DNA from 3 places in the Priestia sp. 53B2 genome. Region 1 is predicted to be linked to each of the others. Evidence: riboswitches for the same ligand, from Rfam matches in the RefSeq annotation. Region 1 holds a riboswitch; each other region holds the start of a gene.
What was found. Region 1 has a riboswitch for S-adenosylmethionine ahead of ACN6NE_RS09550 (methionine ABC transporter ATP-binding protein). Riboswitches for the same ligand answer to the same signal wherever they lie in the genome.
Positions count from the first base shown of each region.

Region 2: another riboswitch for S-adenosylmethionine. It lies ahead of metK (methionine adenosyltransferase); the one in region 1 lies ahead of ACN6NE_RS09550 (methionine ABC transporter ATP-binding protein).
Region 3: another riboswitch for S-adenosylmethionine. It lies ahead of ACN6NE_RS16975 (hypothetical protein); the one in region 1 lies ahead of ACN6NE_RS09550 (methionine ABC transporter ATP-binding protein).

Region 1 is NZ_JBLZXA010000009.1:65,235-71,237, reverse strand. It holds gene ACN6NE_RS09580 (acyl-CoA dehydrogenase family protein) at 1-936, shown strand, start outside; gene ACN6NE_RS09575 (arsenate reductase family protein) at 1,053-1,409, shown strand; gene gcvH (glycine cleavage system protein GcvH) at 1,545-1,928, shown strand; gene ACN6NE_RS09565 (YusG family protein) at 2,008-2,253, shown strand; gene ACN6NE_RS09560 (toprim domain-containing protein) at 2,435-2,785, shown strand; gene ACN6NE_RS09555 (thioredoxin family protein) at 2,800-3,099, shown strand; SAM riboswitch class I at 3,280-3,387, shown strand; gene ACN6NE_RS09550 (methionine ABC transporter ATP-binding protein) at 3,519-4,544, shown strand; gene ACN6NE_RS09545 (methionine ABC transporter permease) at 4,537-5,205, shown strand; gene ACN6NE_RS09540 (MetQ/NlpA family ABC transporter substrate-binding protein) at 5,223-6,003, shown strand, end outside.
Region 2 is NZ_JBLZXA010000008.1:1,076,596-1,082,598, reverse strand. It holds gene pckA (phosphoenolpyruvate carboxykinase (ATP)) at 1-1,289, opposite strand, end outside; SAM riboswitch class I at 1,664-1,781, shown strand; gene metK (methionine adenosyltransferase) at 1,913-3,115, shown strand; gene ACN6NE_RS08895 (glycosyltransferase family 4 protein) at 3,148-4,293, opposite strand; gene ACN6NE_RS08890 (phosphatase PAP2 family protein) at 4,312-4,836, opposite strand; gene ACN6NE_RS08885 (gamma carbonic anhydrase) at 5,028-5,555, opposite strand; gene ACN6NE_RS08880 (alpha/beta fold hydrolase) at 5,663-6,003, shown strand, end outside.
Region 3 is NZ_JBLZXA010000020.1:556,400-562,402, forward strand. It holds gene ACN6NE_RS16950 (YmaF family protein) at 1-56, opposite strand, end outside; gene ACN6NE_RS16955 (DUF1259 domain-containing protein) at 310-717, shown strand; gene ACN6NE_RS16960 (M48 family metallopeptidase) at 929-1,681, opposite strand; gene ACN6NE_RS16965 (GNAT family N-acetyltransferase) at 2,380-2,886, shown strand; gene ACN6NE_RS16970 (amidohydrolase) at 2,934-4,088, shown strand; SAM riboswitch class I at 4,152-4,253, shown strand; gene ACN6NE_RS16975 (hypothetical protein) at 4,321-4,563, shown strand; gene ACN6NE_RS16980 (M20/M25/M40 family metallo-hydrolase) at 5,033-6,003, shown strand, end outside.

The sequences.
Region 1 (6,003 bases):
ACGTCTCAATATGTTAACCAGCGTCAGCAGTTTAAAACGCCCATCGCTAAATTTTCATTAACCCAAGAAAAGTTAGCAACAATGGCTTCTAAATTGTATGCAACTGAAAGCTCTGTCTATCGTACGGTAGGACTTTTTGAAGACCATATGGGCCAGCTTTCAGAAGAACAGCAAAAAGACGGAAAGCAAATTGCCGCTTCCATTGCTGAATATGCTATTGAGTGTTCATTAAATAAAGTGTTTGCAACGGAATCTCTTGACTACATCGTAGATGAAGGCGTCCAGCTTCACGGAGGCTATGGTTTTATGAGTGAGTATGAAATTGAGCGCCTGTATCGTGATTCCCGCATTAACCGTATTTTTGAAGGAACAAATGAAATTAATCGTCTCTTAGTACCAGGCACGTATTTACGCAAAGCGCTAAAAGGAGAGCTTCCGTTGCTTCAAAAAGCACAAACGCTTCAAGAAGAATTGATGATGCTTATGCCACAAGAAGTAGGAAATGAGCCGTTAGATCAAGAAAAGATGCTTGTGCAAAATGGAAAGAAAATTGCGCTCTTGCTTTTAGGTCTAGCTGCACAGAAGTATGGTAAAGAATTAGAGAAAGAACAAGAAATTCTCGTTAATATTTCTGATATGATCAGTAACGTATATGCAATGGAATCCACTGTTTTACGTACTGAAAAAGCCATTTCTAAAACAGGAGCAGATCAAAACAGCTTAAAAGTAAAATATACGCAAGTATTTTGCCAAGAAGCATTTAATCGAATTGAAGCAGATGCAAAAGAAACATTAATTGGCATTGAACAAGGTGATACGCTTAGAGTTATGCTTTCATCTCTTCGCAAGCTAACGCGTTACACACCAATCAATGTGATTAGCGTAAAGCGCGAGATTGCAAAAACGCTTCTAGAAGTAGAGAAATTCACAGTTTAATGCAAAAAGGAGCTCGTTTCGCGAGCTTCTTTTTGTTTAAGAAGCCTCTATCTAGGTAAATGATAAAGGATGTGTTAAAATACGAAAAAAGCTTAAAATAAAGGGTGGTTGACGAAATGTCATTATTTTTTTATTCATATCCAAAGTGCGGTACATGCCGAAAAGCCAAGAAGTGGCTGGATGATAACGGAGTAGCATATGAAGAAATTCATATTGTAGAAAACCCGCCAACAAAAGAGCAGCTGCAAGCTTATTATCAGAACAGCGGCTTAGAATTAAAAAAATTCTTTAATACAAGCGGTAAAAAGTATCGCGAATTAGGGCTTAAAGATAAAGTAAGCGGTGCGAGTGAAGACGAACTTCTGTCTATTCTTGCGTCAGATGGCATGTTAATTAAGCGTCCGCTGCTAACAGATGGACAAAAAGTAACGCTTGGCTTCAAAGAAGAGCAGTTTGAGGACGTGTGGAAGTAAGTTTTCAAATAGAAAATTTTTACCTTTTACGTTACACTGTTAATAGGAAGTTATTTTAGGTTGTAGAAAGTGTTCTCCACGTTGAAGGCGCTTTTTATATAAACAAATTACGATACATATTTTGGAGGGATTAAGATGAGTACACCAAAAGATTTGCGTTATTCTGAAGAGCATGAATGGGTAAAAACAGAAGGAGACGTTGTCCGCGTAGGTATTACGCATTTCGCTCAAGCTGAGCTTGGCGACATCGTATTCGTTGAACTGCCAGAAGTAGGAGCAAAAGTAGAAGCTGACGAGCCGTTTGGCAGCGTTGAATCAGTAAAAACAGTTTCTGAGCTTTATGCACCAATTAGCGGTGAAGTTGTAGCAGTAAACGATAACTTAAGCGATAGCCCTGAACTTGTTAATGAATCTCCATACGAAGAAGCATGGATGATTACAATCAAACCATCTGATGCTTCTCAAGTAGACAAGCTAATGACAGCAGAGCAATACGAAGAAATGACAAACGAAGGATAATATTCCTCCATAAATTGTCTTTATGAAAAGTTTTTGACTGGACACTCTATTAGTAAACAAGCTAAAGGAGTGTCTTTTTATGTTTGAAAAACAAAAAATGGACGTTACAGATCGCGTTACAGCTAAATTTCATGACGGCGGTATGAAATTATATGTTGATAAGCAGCCAATTGGTGAAGTTAGTTACGGAACAAGCGGCAATGAATATCGCTTTGAAGAAGGGTATTCGCAAGAAAATAATAAGTTCTACCAATATACGGATGTACAAAAGCAAGGTGAAACGCAAAAATATACAGACTGCGACGAAGAAGCAGGATGGTGCTAAACAGTGGCAACTGCCGCTGTTTTTCTCGTTTTATGGAAAAAATATGGCCTAAGCTGCCTTTAAAAACAGTTCTTTCTTGCAAATTTCTTTTAAAAAACAGGTGAACTGTGATACATTAACGAATATTGTATAGCATAAAGAAATGATGTTACTATACAACTGACGATTATGGGTGATGAAAATGGGGCTAATTGAAATTGAAAAAGTAATTATTGTCGAAGGGAAATCAGATAAAAAACGTATTCAAGATATCATTCGAGAACCAATTGAAATTATCTGTACAAACGGTACGATTAGTTTATCAAAGCTGGATGAAATTATTGACTGTACGTTTAACAAAGAGGTATACATACTCGTTGACTCTGATGATTCAGGGAATAAGCTAAGAAAACAATTTAAACGAGAGCTTCCGGAAGCAGAGCATCTATATATTGATAAAATGTACCGAGAGGTTGCTGCCGCCCCTAGACATCACATAGCAACAGTATTACTGAGTGCCAATATCGATGTTAATGCAGAATTTTTAACATAAAAGGAATGAGCAACATGCAAGAATGGAGCGAAAAACAGCTTGACGATCAGTTGAAAGAAGGACAAAGAGCGTTTATCTTTTTCCATACACCTTTTTGCGGGACATGTCAGCTGGCAAAAAAAATGTTAACCGTAGCAGAAGCGATGCTGCCCGGTGTGACCATCGGAATGAGCAATTTAAATTATATGCCTTCAAAAGCAGAAGTATTTTCAATTGAAAGTGTACCTTGTTTGATTGAAGTGAAAAATGGCGAAATGGTAAAAAAACTCTATGCGTTTCATTCCATCGAGCACGTACTTGAAGAGCTTCGATAATCAAACGTTTGTTTAAAATGAAGAAATTGAAAGAGAGCAAACCGTTGGGGTTGTTGAAATCTTGGGATATTATCCCAAGAGTAAAATCTGTTGACAGCCTATCTGACACATGCTAAAATCACACTCATGAATGTTCATAAATGAATGAATATTTCCCAAAAACAAAATAATTGTTGCGAACTCTTATCAAGAGAGGTGGAGGGACTGAGCCCTGTGAAACCCGGCAACCGTCAGACTAACTGAAATGGTGCCAATTCCTGCAAAGCTATGCGCTTTGAAAGATGAGAGAAAGGATTAAATATCGAGCCTTTCTGTCATGCGCAGAGAGGCTTTTTTAATGGGGAAAATTGTTTTACGGCTTTTTCATCCTATAGGGCAACCTAACATAATTAAGTTTTTACTAAAGAAGGTGAAGAAATATGATTACATTAACAGACGTTACAAAAATTTATCAGGCTAAAAGCGGTCAAGTAACAGCTGTTGATAATGTGAATCTAACCGTTAACCAAGGTGAAATTTACGGAATTATTGGTTATAGCGGAGCGGGGAAAAGTTCTTTAATTCGCTTGCTAAACGGGTTAGAAACACCAACGACAGGAAAGGTCGAAGTAGCAGGTAATGATATTGGAAAAATTAAAGGCGGAAAACTCAGAAAAGCTAGACAAGAAATTAGTATGGTGTTTCAGCACTTTAATATCTTGTGGTCGCGTACGGTGCGAGAAAATATTGCATTTCCGTTAGAAATAGCAGGGATCTCAAAAGAAAAAAGAATGAAACGAGTAGACGAGCTTATCAAGCTAGTCGGGCTTGAAGGGCGTGAAAATGCTTATCCATCACAGCTTAGCGGTGGACAAAAGCAGCGCGTTGGTATTGCTCGAGCGCTAGCCAATAACCCAAAAGTATTGCTGTGTGATGAAGCAACATCAGCGCTTGATCCTCAAACGACAGATTCCATTTTAGATCTGTTAGTAGATATTAATGAGAAGCTAGGGTTAACCATTGTATTGATTACTCATGAAATGCACGTTATTCGTAAAATTTGTCATCGGGTAGCCGTTATGGAAAATGGGGCAGTGGTAGAAGAAGGACAAGTGCTAGAAGTATTCAGAAAACCTAAGCAGCCGATTACAAAACGATTCGTTCAACAGATTTCTGAACCAGAAGAAACGTTTGAAACAATTGAACAAGTACAGGAGTTATATCCAAGCGGGCAAATTATTCAGCTGACGTTTGTTGGCGGAAAAGCAGAGCAACCGCTCATTACAACGATTTTAAAACAGTTTGATGTAACGATTAATATTTTGCAAGGAAAGATTTCTCATACACAAACAGGTTCATACGGAACGTTGTTCGTTCATTTAGACGGAGAATTAACAGAAGTTGAAAAAGTCATTGCATACATTCATGAGCAGCAGGTAGAAGTGGAGGTAATGACAAATGCTTGAGAAACTATTTCCAAACGTTATTTTAGATGATTTTATTCAAGCGACAAATGAAACACTATATATGACGGCTATTTCAGTTATAGCCACGTTTGTTCTAGGTATTTTATTGGGCTTGCTTTTATTTTTAACGTCCAAAGGACAGCTTTGGCAAAACAAACCTTTATATGCCATTGTGTCAGCAGTTATAAATATCTTTCGTTCCATTCCATTCATTATTTTAATTGTTTTACTGATTCCATTTACCAAAGCATTGGTAGGAAGTATTTTAGGCGCTAATGCAGCGTTACCTGCTTTAATTGTTGGAGCAGCACCATTTTATGCGCGTCTTGTAGAAATTGGTCTGCGCGAAATTGATAAAGGTGTTATTGAAGCTGCTAAATCAATGGGAGCAACAACAAGCACTATTATCTTTAAAGTGCTGTTACCTGAATCGCTGCCAGCTTTAATTTCTGGTTTGACGGTAACGACGATTGCGTTAGTCGGCTATACGGCAATGGCGGGTGTGATTGGAGCTGGAGGTCTCGGGAATCTTGCATATTTAGAAGGATTCCAGCGCAGTCATAATGATGTAACGCTAGCTGCTACGATCTTAATTTTGATTATTGTATTTATTATCCAACTCATTGGAGATGCGATTACTGCAAAAATTGATAAAAGATAAAGGGAGGATTATTTATTATGAAAAAATGGCTTTCGGCTTTAGCACTAACATCTGCGCTAGTAGTAGGATTAGCTGCATGTGGATCTAACAATGGATCAAAAGATGAAAAGAAAATTGTTGTGGGTGCATCTAATACGCCTCATGCTGAAATTTTAGAACAAGCAAAACCGATTTTAGAAAAACAAGGAATCGACTTGGAAATTAAAAAATTCCAAGATTATATCTTACCGAACACAGCTCTTGCAAACAATGAAATTGATGCAAACTACTTCCAGCACGTTCCTTATATGAATTCAGTGCTAAAAGATCACAAGGGTGAAAAAGGGTATGATTTTGTAAGTGCCGGTGCCATTCACATTGAACCAATCGGTATCTACTCTAAAAAATACAAAAGCTTAAAAGATCTTCCGAAAAACGGCACAGTTATTATGCGTGATGCAGTAGCAGAGCAAGGACGTATTTTATCGATTTTTGAAAAAGCCGGCGTAATCAAATTAAAACCAGGCGTAAAGAAAACAGATGCACAAATTAAAGATATCGTAGAAAACCCAAAGAATTTAAAATTTAAAGCCGATGTTGAAGGCGGATTGTTACCTCAAATGTACAAAAATAATGAAGGTGACGCTGTTGTTATCAATGCTAACTATGCTATCGATGCTGGTTTAGATCCAGTAAAAGATCCAATCGCAGTGGAAAGCAAAGAAAATAACCCTTATGCAAACATCATTACGGTTCACAAAGGCGACGAAAATAAAGATACAGTGAAAGCTTTAGTGAAAGTTCTTCACTCTAAAGAAA
Region 2 (6,003 bases), on a different contig from region 1:
GTCCATCCAGTATTTACAAGGTAGACATTTACATTATGTTCATCAATTTTCTTTCCTAGCATTTCTGCATAAGTTGTTGGAGCAAGAGGTAAGAAAGGCTCACCAAAGCATGTAGAGAAAGTAGCCTGTGGCGATGTTACGCCGCGCTCTGTTCCAGCTAACTTACTAGTGTATCCGCTCAGAAAATGGTACATCGCTTGTTCTTTTGTAAGCTTGCTGATTGGAGGCAAGACGCCGAAGGCATCAGCAGTTAAAAAGACAATAGCTGTAGGATGCCCAGCAACGCTTGGCAATACCGTATTATCAATAGAGTCAATTGAATAAGCGGCACGAGTATTCTCTGTTAAACTATTATCATTGTAATCTGCTACTTTCGTATTTTGATTTAACACTACATTTTCCAGTACGGCGCCGAAGCGAATTGCATTGAAAATTTGCGGTTCTTTTTCTTCGGAAAGCTGAATGCACTTCGCGTAGCATCCTCCTTCAATATTAAATACACCAGAGCTTGACCAACCGTGCTCGTCATCTCCGATTAAACGACGGTTTGCATCAGCAGAAAGCGTTGTTTTACCCGTTCCAGATAAACCAAAGAATAATGCAACGTCACCTTCTTCTCCTACGTTAGCAGAACAGTGCATGGATAGAATATTGTTTTGAGGAAGCAAGAAGTTCATCACTGAGAAAATAGATTTTTTCATTTCACCAGCGTATTCAGTTCCTCCAATTAGCACGATGCGTCGCTCTAACGAAAGAATAATGAAGGTTTCAGAATTCGTCCCGTCTGTTTCAGGATCAGCTTTGAACGTTGGAGCTGCTACAATTGTAAACGGCTTCACATCATCATTTGTTTTTTGTTCGGCTGAAGGGCGAATGAATAACTGCTGAGCGAATAGGTTGTGCCATGCAAATTCATTAACTACTTGAATTGGTAACTGATACTTTTTATCAGCTCCAGCATATCCATTAAAAACAAAAAGTTCATCCTGCTTCTTTAAGTGGGTTAAGACTTTTTTGTATAGCGCATCGAATCGCTGAGCAGAAATTGGCTGATTGACAGGTCCCCATTCAACCGTTTTTGAAGACACAGCATCGCTTACAATAAATTTATCTAAAGGAGAGCGACCTGTATATTTTCCGGTTTCGACTGACACAGCACCTGTAGAAGTCAGCGTTCCTTCGCGTCGAGCTAGAATTTTTTCAACAAGTTGTGGAACAGATAATTGGTGTTTTGTTGTTTTTAATTGAAGCAAACCATTTAATTCGATAGACATATCAACAGTACTCATGTGCACTACCTTCCTTTTTTAGCTATTATTTATTCATTAATGTTTGAAATTTATAATTAGTATAACACATTTATTTAATTATTCTATACTATTTAACTAAAAATGTTTGTGTATTATAAAAAAATGTACGTTATACCTATTTTAGACACATGTATATGTGCTAGGAGCGAAAAAAGTGAAGCTGTTTTAAGTGAAAGCCTCATTTTGATCTGTCTTATTAACTAAACTTAGTGATGATTCTTAATAAGATGTACTATTTCGGAATTTGAGTATGTTACATTAAAACAGATTCAAACATAAAGAGATGATTTCCATTTGAATGTTGTTGACAGTGAAGCGCTTTTTCATGTATTATATGTCCTTGAACGGATACTCTCTTATCCCGAGCTGGTGGAGGGACAGGCCCTATGAAACCCAGCAACCATCGTCATTTTTTTGTGTAGACGATAAGGTGCTAACCTGATGCAAGGGCACAACCTTGATCGATAAGAGTGAAAGGCTTATGTAGAATTTGATACCTTTCCTCGATACAAGGAAAGGTTTTTTATATTTTTTAACGTGTAATGAAAATAAGGGAATGAGTACCGTATCACAATGTATCGTATTTATAAGGAGGAAAACTGATGTCAACACAACGTCGTCTGTTCACGTCAGAATCTGTTACAGAGGGACATCCCGATAAAATTTGTGACCAAATTTCTGACTCAATTCTTGATGCTATCCTAGCAAAGGATCCAAATGCTCGTGTTGCTTGTGAAACAAGCGTAACAACTGGTTTAGTTTTAGTAAGTGGTGAAATTACAACTTCTACTTACGTGGATATTCCTAAAACAGTTCGTGAAACAATTAAAGGAATTGGCTATACTCGTGCAAAATACGGATTTGATGCTGAAACTTGTGCAGTATTAACATCTATCGACGAGCAGTCAGCTGATATCGCTGCTGGTGTAGACCAAGCGTTAGAAGCACGTGAAGGTCAAATGTCAGATGAAGAAATCGAAGCAATCGGAGCTGGAGACCAAGGGTTAATGTTTGGTTATGCATGTAACGAAACAAAAGAATTAATGCCTCTTCCAATTTCATTAGCTCATAAACTTGCTCGCCGTCTAACAGAAGTACGTAAAGAAGAAATTCTTCCTTACCTTCGCCCGGATGGTAAAACACAAGTAACGGTTGAATATGATGAAAACAACAAACCTGTTCGCATCGATACAATTGTTATTTCAACTCAGCATCATCCAGAAGTAACGTTAGAGCAAATTCAACGTAACTTAAAAGAATATGTTATTAATCCAGTTGTTCCAAACGAGTTAATTGATGAAAATACAAAGTATTTCATTAACCCAACAGGACGTTTCGTAATCGGCGGTCCTCAAGGAGATGCTGGTTTAACTGGTCGTAAAATTATCGTTGATACTTACGGCGGATATGCTCGTCACGGCGGCGGTGCATTCTCTGGTAAGGACGCAACAAAAGTAGACCGTTCAGCAGCTTATGCAGCTCGTTATGTTGCGAAAAATATTGTAGCAGCTGATCTTGCTGATAAATGTGAAGTACAACTAGCATATGCAATTGGTGTTGCACAACCAGTATCTATTTCAATTGATACATTCGGTACAGGAAAAGTTTCTGAAGAAGTACTAGTAGACGTAGTACGCAAAAACTTTGACCTACGTCCAGCAGGCATCATTAAAATGCTTGATTTACGTCGCCCAATTTATAAGCAAACAGCAGCTTACGGCCACTTTGGTCGTACGGATGTGGAGCTTCCTTGGGAGTTCACAGACAAAGCGGAAGTATTAAAAACTCAAGCTTTAGCTAAATAATAAAAAAATCTCCGTGAAAACGGAGATTTTTTTTATGCCCATTGAATACCTTCAGCAGATTTTTCTACGACACCTTCATATTCTGAAAGCAAATGCTGAAAAATGGCGTCCCATGATTGAGTAAGAGCATAGTGTCTCGCTGCATGGCCAAAGTGAAGCCGCTGGTGCAAATCATCGAGTAAACCTGTAATAGCCGAACTGAATTCTTCTAAGGAGTGAGGTTTGCAAAGGTAGCCGTTTCGCCCGTGCTGAACCATCTGTTTAACTCCTCCTGCATTTGCTGCCACTACAGGAGTTCCAGAAGCAAGAGACTCCAGTACAACATTTCCGAAGGTTTCTGTTTCTGAAGGAAAAACAAACAAATCAGATGATGAATAGATATGAGCAAGTTGCTTACCTTCAAGGAAGCCTGTAAATGTCATATGCTCAGATGCTTGCTGCTGCATTTGTTCTTTTAAAGGGCCGTCTCCCACAATAACCCAGTGAATTTGATGGCGGATATGATCCGGTAGAGATCGTGCGATTTTTATTAAAAAATCAGCGTTCTTTTCTTTAGCTAATCTTCCTACATACGTTAAAATGTAGGGCTTTTTAATATTATATTTAATACGAATATCAAAGCGGTCATAGTGGGGATGAAATAATTTATGATTTACTCCTCGCGACCAAATAGATACGTTGTGAAACCCTTGTTCTTCTAGCTGCTGTTTGGTCACTTCAGAGGGAGCGAATATTTTTTGTACAGGTTTATAAAACCATTTCATATATTTTTGCAGTGGTACACGCATTTTTTCAAGTTCATAGTGAGATAAATAATCATCAAAATTGGTATGATAAGAGCCGACAAGAGGAACACCTAATCTTTTCCCGTAATAGGAGCCGCAAAGCCCCATTGTAAAAGGAGTGGCCAAATGAATAATAGAAGGATTGAATTCCTGCAGCTGCTTTTTAATTTTTAGAACGTTTGGCAATGAAAAGCGGCTGTTTGGATAAAGGAAAAACGGCATGCTGGGCGAACGGTGAACATACGTTGAAAATGACTGATCATGAGCAAATTCAGGAGCAAATACCTGGATGGGAATTTGCTTTGATTTGACATACTGGGTAAACTGATAAAGTGTTTTAGCAGCTCCGTTAACTTCTGGAGCAAATGTATCCGTAAATAAAGCAATTCTCATTAGTACTCCTCCTATCAATTAAGTTAAAAATATGTTCAGTGACACAGCACCTGAAAAGATGCCCAGTATCAGGCCTACCATGACATCCGTCGGATAGTGCAGACCGAGATAAATTCTTGAAATTCCTACCGTTACTGCAAGAGGCAAAAGAACGGCAGTGAAGGCTGGATAAACAATCATAAGAGGGGTAACCAGCGAAAAAATAGCTGTTGTATGCCCAGATGGAAATGAATGATCTTTTAATGGATTTTCTAATACTTTTGTATATTTTAATTGAATATAAGGTCGTTTTCTCGGATATAGTTTTTTAGCAATGGCGACAGGAAGATGACTAACGGCTAGAGAAAACGCACAAGCGTAAGCGACGGATGAAGGATGCAGAAATAGCAGCAAGCACGCTATCACAATGGTAAACGTGGCTCCGCCAGCGTGAGTTAGTAAACGTAAAAATCTATTTAAGTGCTTTCGATCAAAATGTTGGTTTACGCTTTTGAATAATCGGCATTCGGCATCATATACATACTGAATTAACTTGGCTTTCATAGAGTCGCTCCCTTTTCAATAAATACGTCTTTATTATTCAGTTTAATCTTTAATTGTGTAGGCAGTACTAAAACGATGTAAATTAATATGGAAATTTCTTTACAATTGTGGAGAGAATAGAACATGATTGGAGAGTTTGTGGAGGTACTAAAAAAATTCCCTCAGTATGACTTTCTGAGGGAACGTTTCCTTTATAATGAAGAATCAGATTTCTTAATAGATTTATAATACTGCCCTTTTTCTACATATTCTGTACGAATGCGCTGCATATCTTTTAAATCCTCTTCTGTCAGAGTGCGGATCACTTTAGCAGGTCGGCCGAGTGCGAGAGTATTAGGGGGTATTTTTTTACCGGGAGGCACTAAGCTTCCAGCACCGATAAAAGCACCTTCACCAATTTCCGCACCGTCTAAAATAATAGAACCCATGCCAATGAGCGCGCGTTTGCGGATGATGGAGCTATGTAAAATAACTTGATGTCCTACTGTTACATCATCCTCAATAAGCAAAGGAGCATTTGGGCTTTGATGCAGTGTTGATTGATCTTGTATATTTACTCGTTTACCAATAATCGTAGGTGAAACATCTCCTCTAATAACAGTGTTAAACCAAATGCTGCTTTCTTCACCAATGGTGACATCTCCAGTAATCGTGACATAGTCTGCGATGAAGCAGCTGGGTGCAATGGTAGGCATTTTTTCTTTATACGGATAAATCATCAAATCATCTCCCTTTATTAGTTGAAAAAAAGTAGTAAATCTTCTAATGTAAGTGTACAAAGGTTTTTTAAGCAGGTAAACAAAAAAAGGAAGAAGGAGTAACTCAAATGCATAAATGGGAAGCAGTAAATCCAAAAGGCGTTATTGTCATGGTCCATGGAGCAGCGGAGCATCACGGACGCTATCGCTGGCTGATTGAGATGTGGCGTTCGGTTGGAATGCACGTAATTATGGGAGACCTTCCTGGCCAAGGCTTAACAACAAGAAGAAGAGGACATATCCTATCCTTTGATGAATATGTGTATGAAGTGGAAGAATGGGTACGTGAAGCGCAAAAATATGATTTGCCTATTTTCCTGTTAGGTCACAGTATGGGAGGACTGGCGGTTATTCGTACGCTACAGACAAAAAACCTCCCTATATGGGGTGCGATTCTTTCCTCTCCTTG
Region 3 (6,003 bases), on a different contig from region 1:
TGATTATGATGAGGAACAAACCCTGAAATAAAATCATCCTTGCCTATTTTTTTCATTTTACTTCCCCCTACAAATTCAATTTAAAAAAACTGTTTAAATAAATACTTTAAATGAGCATCTGAATTTCTCTTTTTAATTAAATTCAAAAATACATGCTATTGATATGAACAAAGAAAAATAAATATGACTTTTGATAATCAGGATTTATAAAATGGGTAGTTTTCCTGTGTATTTGCCGTTCCTACTTGATAACTTTCACATATATTTATTAAGGAAGGACAAGTTATTATAAGAGAGGAAGTCAGCATAATGAGTTGGGAAAATAAAAAGAGTCTGTGTCAGGAGTTTGCGAGAATTCTAGGTGGACAAGGCAGTTTAGATGAAAATGGCGTTTGTTTGGTACAAAAGTTTCGTACGATTCGTTTTAAAATTTTAGGGCGTCCAACACGCTCTCCATTAGTTACCCCTCAATTTTTCACTTTTGAAGATTTAGACAGCAAAGGAAGAGCGCTAAATCTAGGTGAAACCGTGCTTTTGCAAGAAGAAGTAAATCCATTATTAACGGAGCTTAGAAAAAGAGATATTAAGGTTACGGCCGTTCACAACCATTGGCTATTTGAAGAGCCGAGAGCAATGTATATGCATTTTGAATCCGTAGAGCCACCGTTAGATTTTGCACGAAAAATAAGAGAAGCGTTTAGAGTATTAAAAGGATAGAAAGCAGTTTTTTATAGAATCAGTTTAGTCTTACTTACTGCTTTTAAAATTAGATTAATAAAACTTTAAACATGTATATTATATATTTGTTTATAAACTGCACTTGAATGAACCTATCAGGTTAACTAATTTTTGAGCAGTGAGATTATTCGAGTACTTCTATCCAAATAAAAAAAGCACGCGTTCGCCGCGTGCTTTTTTATGTATAAACTTAAAATGCGTTGAGGGTATTATCGCTTAACCACTGTTTGCGTTCAGCTGCATCTTCGAATAACTCATCTGCATTTGTAAATTGAGAAGCAATGACATATTCAATTGTTGCAAGAGGAGCTGTTAGCAAACGCCAGTTTAATACGATTGTATTATCTTGAGTTGTAGCGTATTCTTCACCTAACTCGTCCCATTTAACAGATTCAGGAGCATTGTCTGCTGCTTTTTTAACAGATTTCAAAGCTTCTTGGAATTTTTCACCTGCGCGGCCTTGGTACCATTCTGTTAATAGTTGTCCAATACCTTCATTTGTTTGCTGCTCGTTCCAGATTTCAGGTACTGTAGCAATGAATTTTGCACGGAATGTCATTTCAGCCTTTGCTACATCTCCACGAACGATGTTTAAGCGGTATTGACGTCCTAGGTAAGGGAATTTGTCTCCCTCTTCAAAAGAACCAGTTTTAGCTGCAGAAGCTGCTGCTTTAGGAGCCTCTTTTTTAGCTGTTTCTTTTTTTACTGCTTCTTTCTTTGGAGCAGCTGGCTTTTCCTCAGCTGGCTGTGAACCGTTTAGTTGTTTTAAAATCCATGTTGCTTTGCGTGCGATGATTGAACGCACATTGTTTTCATTAAGACCTCTTGGGATAATAACTTTTACCCCTTCTTTGTCACAAATTTGCACCGTGATATCGGTTCTATTTGGAACGACTTCAATTTTGTAGTCAATTGTTTGATTGCCTGTTTGATACGTATACATAAAATTTTTCGTACTCCTTTCTACAAATCTTCATTTTATAAGCAAAGGTAGAGTTTGGTCAAATGAAAGAATAATCAGACAGTTATCAACTGCTGTTGCAGCGCCTTGCAGAATGATATGTATTCCAATATTTAGTGGAAAAGCGCCAATAATAATTGCTTCAATTTTTCTTTAGTTTTTACAAAAACATATAAAAATATGCCGATACTACTAATATAGATTAGACATTCTATGTCTTTAGATGGTATAGGGAATGAAAAATAAAAAAAGCGTTTAAAAGTTTACATGTGAAATGCTATATAGGATGGTCATAACACTTACTGTAATTGAAGTGACAAATTATTATCTTATTATGAAACAAGAGCAAGCAGCCTCGATTATGCTAGTGATTACATTTCTGTTTGCTTTTCTTACAACTACCGTGTTCTATTTTATCATACGTCGCACTATAATTGCGGTTGAAAATTTAACGAAAGTAATGAAAGGGGTTTCGTAAGGGGATTTATTGATATTTGTTCAGTATAATAAACTGTAAGTATTGGTTTTTATGATAGCTTTCATAGAAAGAGATAATGAAAATTGACACGTTATAAAAGCAGTTGTATAGTGAGTACGCAAGGCGGCAGTCTGTCTTTTTTAATTCTTAGTAAACTTATAAGTTAAATAAATATTTAAGCACTACATAAGGAGACGAAGAGATGAAAAATGAATTCCGTTTAGCAACAAATGACGACGCAGATAACTTATTGAACTTAACTCTACAAGCATATAAGCCTATTCGAGAGCTAGGCATTCCTTTCTTAGCAGCTACTGCTGATCTTGCCCTCGTTAAGAAAAATATTTCTCAAAACCTTTGCTATGTATATGAAGAAGATAAAAGAATCGCTGCAACTGTGTCTATACGAATGCCTTGGGGAGAACATCCAGGTCCGTTTGCTGTTCCGCACCTTTGGTGGTTTGCAGTATACCCGTCGTTTGCCAGGAAAGGCGTTGGATCTAAGCTGCTGCATCTAGTAGAGGAAGAGGTAATAAAAAATACGTTTAAATCACCAGGTGTGTCTTTAGGAACAGCAAAAGAACATCCTTGGTTAGTTGAGATGTATGAACGAAAAGGATATGTTCAAGCTAAAGAAAAGCACCTTGCAGAAGGTTATAAGACCGTGTTTCTTTATAAAAAATTCAATGAGGTACACTCTTCGTCGTAAAAGATAGAGAAGTGATACAAATTAAGAAATGTGAAAGAGTGATAAATATGACAGATCAATTACTACTAAATGAGTTAATAGACATACGCCGTGAGCTGCACCGGTTTCCAGAGCTTTCAATGAAAGAATATGAGACAACTAAACGTATTAAAAAGTGGTTAAAACACTATGAAATTTCTATAGCGGATGCATTCCCATTAGACGTAGGAGCAGTAGCAGAAATTGTGGGAGGAAAGCCGGGACCTACTATCGCTATTCGAGCTGATATTGATGCGCTGCCAATTGAAGAAAAAACCAATCTGCCATTTGCTTCTGAAGTGAACGGTGTTATGCACGCATGCGGCCATGATTTTCATACGGCTTCTATAATCGGAGCAGCCATTCTTCTTAAAGAGCGTCAGCAGGAGCTTTGCGGTACGGTTCGATTTATCTTTCAACCAGCCGAAGAAACAGCTTCTGGGGCAAAAATGCTAGTTGAAAAAGGTGTGCTCGAAGGAGTGGCAGCGATATTTGGGATGCATAACAAACCGGATCTTCCTGTAGGAACCATTGGTATCAAACCAGGACCTTTAATGGCAAGTGTTGATCGTTTTGAAATTGACGTCAAAGGAGTAGGAGGTCACGCGGGTATTCCTGAAAAAACAATAGATCCGATTGCTGCTGCTGGTCAAATTGTTACTAGTTTACAAACCATTGTCAGCCGTAATCTCAGCCCATTTCAAAATGTTGTTGTCAGCATAACTCAAATCCACGGAGGGAGCTCGTGGAACGTCATTCCTGACAAAGTAACGCTTGAAGGAACGGTGCGTACCTTTCAAGAAGAAGCGAGAGAAAAAATACCGGCTCTTATGAAACGAACTGCTGAAGGGATTGGTGCAGCTTTCGGGGCTTCAGTAGACGTTAAATGGTATCCATACCTTCCTGTAGTAAACAATGATGATACGCTGGAAAAACTGGCTATCAAAGCGGCAGAGGATCTTAGTTATCAAGTCGTAGAAGCTGAACAATCGCCTGGAGGAGAAGATTTTGCCGTATATCAGCAGCATGTATCAGGATTTTTTGTATGGATGGGTACAGCTGGAGAATATGAATGGCATCATCCTTCTTTTTCATTAAATGAAGAGGCATTACTTGTAGCAGCTTCTTATTTTGCTAATCTAAGCTTTCATTTTTTGAATTCATTCCATTACCCGAAAAATTAAAATATTTTTATTTTTCTATTTACGCGGATGGAATTATTTGATAAAATAAATTTCAAATTAAAAAAGTTATCACGAGTGGACGAGAGATCTGGCTCTTTGACTCCACAGCAACCTACGAATGTAAGGTGCTCCTACCAGCAAAGCATGTGCTTTGGGTGATAAAACGGGTGAAAAACTCATTTTGCATCAAAGCAAAATGAGTTTTTTTATTTTTCTAAAAGGAGAGGGTTTTATGAGTCATACAGCAGTTGCAGCACATACAGGAGAGAAAGCATTAAAGGAAGCAGTGAAATTATTAGGAAAGCATTATCAAGTAGCTTATCGCGAATTGGAAACATTTTATGAAATTGTGGTCGAAAACCATGTTCGTACATATGCTGTAGGCATAGATATTAAAGATGTACAAAAAGCAAATGAACTAGAAATTTATTCATCATGCTGTTCCAAGCTTGAGCGAGTAGGCTGTCTTTTATAGAAGAAGTCTACTCGCGCCTCTATTTTTTAAGTGTTTTTAAATAGAAAGCATGGTTTTTGACAAGCAAAGAATCTGGTGGGTATAATCAATACTCACTAGGTTTTAAAATTAATCATAAATTGTCGAAATTTTTACACAAATTAAAGGTTACATTCGAAATGAATTGTGGTATGTTATAAAACAAGAATATTTTATGAAAGGAGCATTGAAATGGAAATGTCTCTTGAACACGGAAACGATGCAGGAAGCGAACAGCTTATTGATCGTATCCTAGACTTTTTAGAAGATGACGAAAAGTAAAAAAAGAGTGTGCGGTGCTATCCCTAGCCGCGCACTCTTTTTTTATCATGTGCGTAAAGGCAGCGCCATACTATGATACATAAGGATAGAATGAAAGGGTCTCTGTCAAAGGGATTGACGAATGGTTTTGTTTGATAGAAAATTTAGAAAAAGGAAAGAGATGAAGGGTATGTCGAACAAAACATCTTTGTATCAAACAAAAGAACAGTTAAAAAAACTTGTAAGCGAATTGGTTTCTATACCTAGCGTGACAGGAACGATGGCAGAAGTGGAAATGGCTGAATCGATAGCGTCGTGTTTATTGAAGCTGCCTTACTTTCAAAAAAACGAGCAAGTCGAGCTTCATTCAACAGGAGACGGGCGATCGATTGTCACAGCTTTTGTTCAAGGGAAAAATACCAATAAAACAGTTGTACTAGTAAGTCATTACGATGTAGTGGATGTACAAGATTATGGACAGTGGAAAAAGGATGCTTTTCACGCTGATACATTAACGAGTACTTTTTATAATCATATGGAACAAGTTCCGGCGCATGTACAAAAAGATATGGTAAAAGGAGACTGGCTTTTTGGCCGAGGAACGATGGACATGAAAGCAGGCATTGCCCTGCATATCAGTATGGTTGAACGAGCATGCAACGGAGAGTTTGACGGAAACATCCTGCTGCTGTCGGTACCGGATGAAGAAGTAAATTCGCTTGGGATGAGAAAAGCAGTGCCTGTTCTTTTAGAACTTGCCCGCAAACATCAGCTGGATTTTTCTCTCATGCTAAATGCAGAACCAGTGTTCAGCCGTTATCCTGGAGATCAAACGAACTATGTGTACTCAGGATCGATTGGGAAGATCATGCCAAGCTTTTTGTGTTATGGAAAAGAAACTCATGTAGGGGAACCGCTAGCTGGTTTAAATGCTAATTTACTAGCTTCTTATTTAACAAAAGAAATAGAATTAAACGTTGATTTTTGCGAAAAAGTAAGAGATGAAACGAGTCCACCTCCTACGGTGCTGATACAAAAAGATTTAAAAGAAGAGTATTCAGTTCAAGTTCCGCACTCTGCCGTTGTATTATTTAATTTATTTATGTTAAACCGCTCTCTTAAAGAAGTAACAGATCTGCTGTTGAAATCGGCTGACAAAGC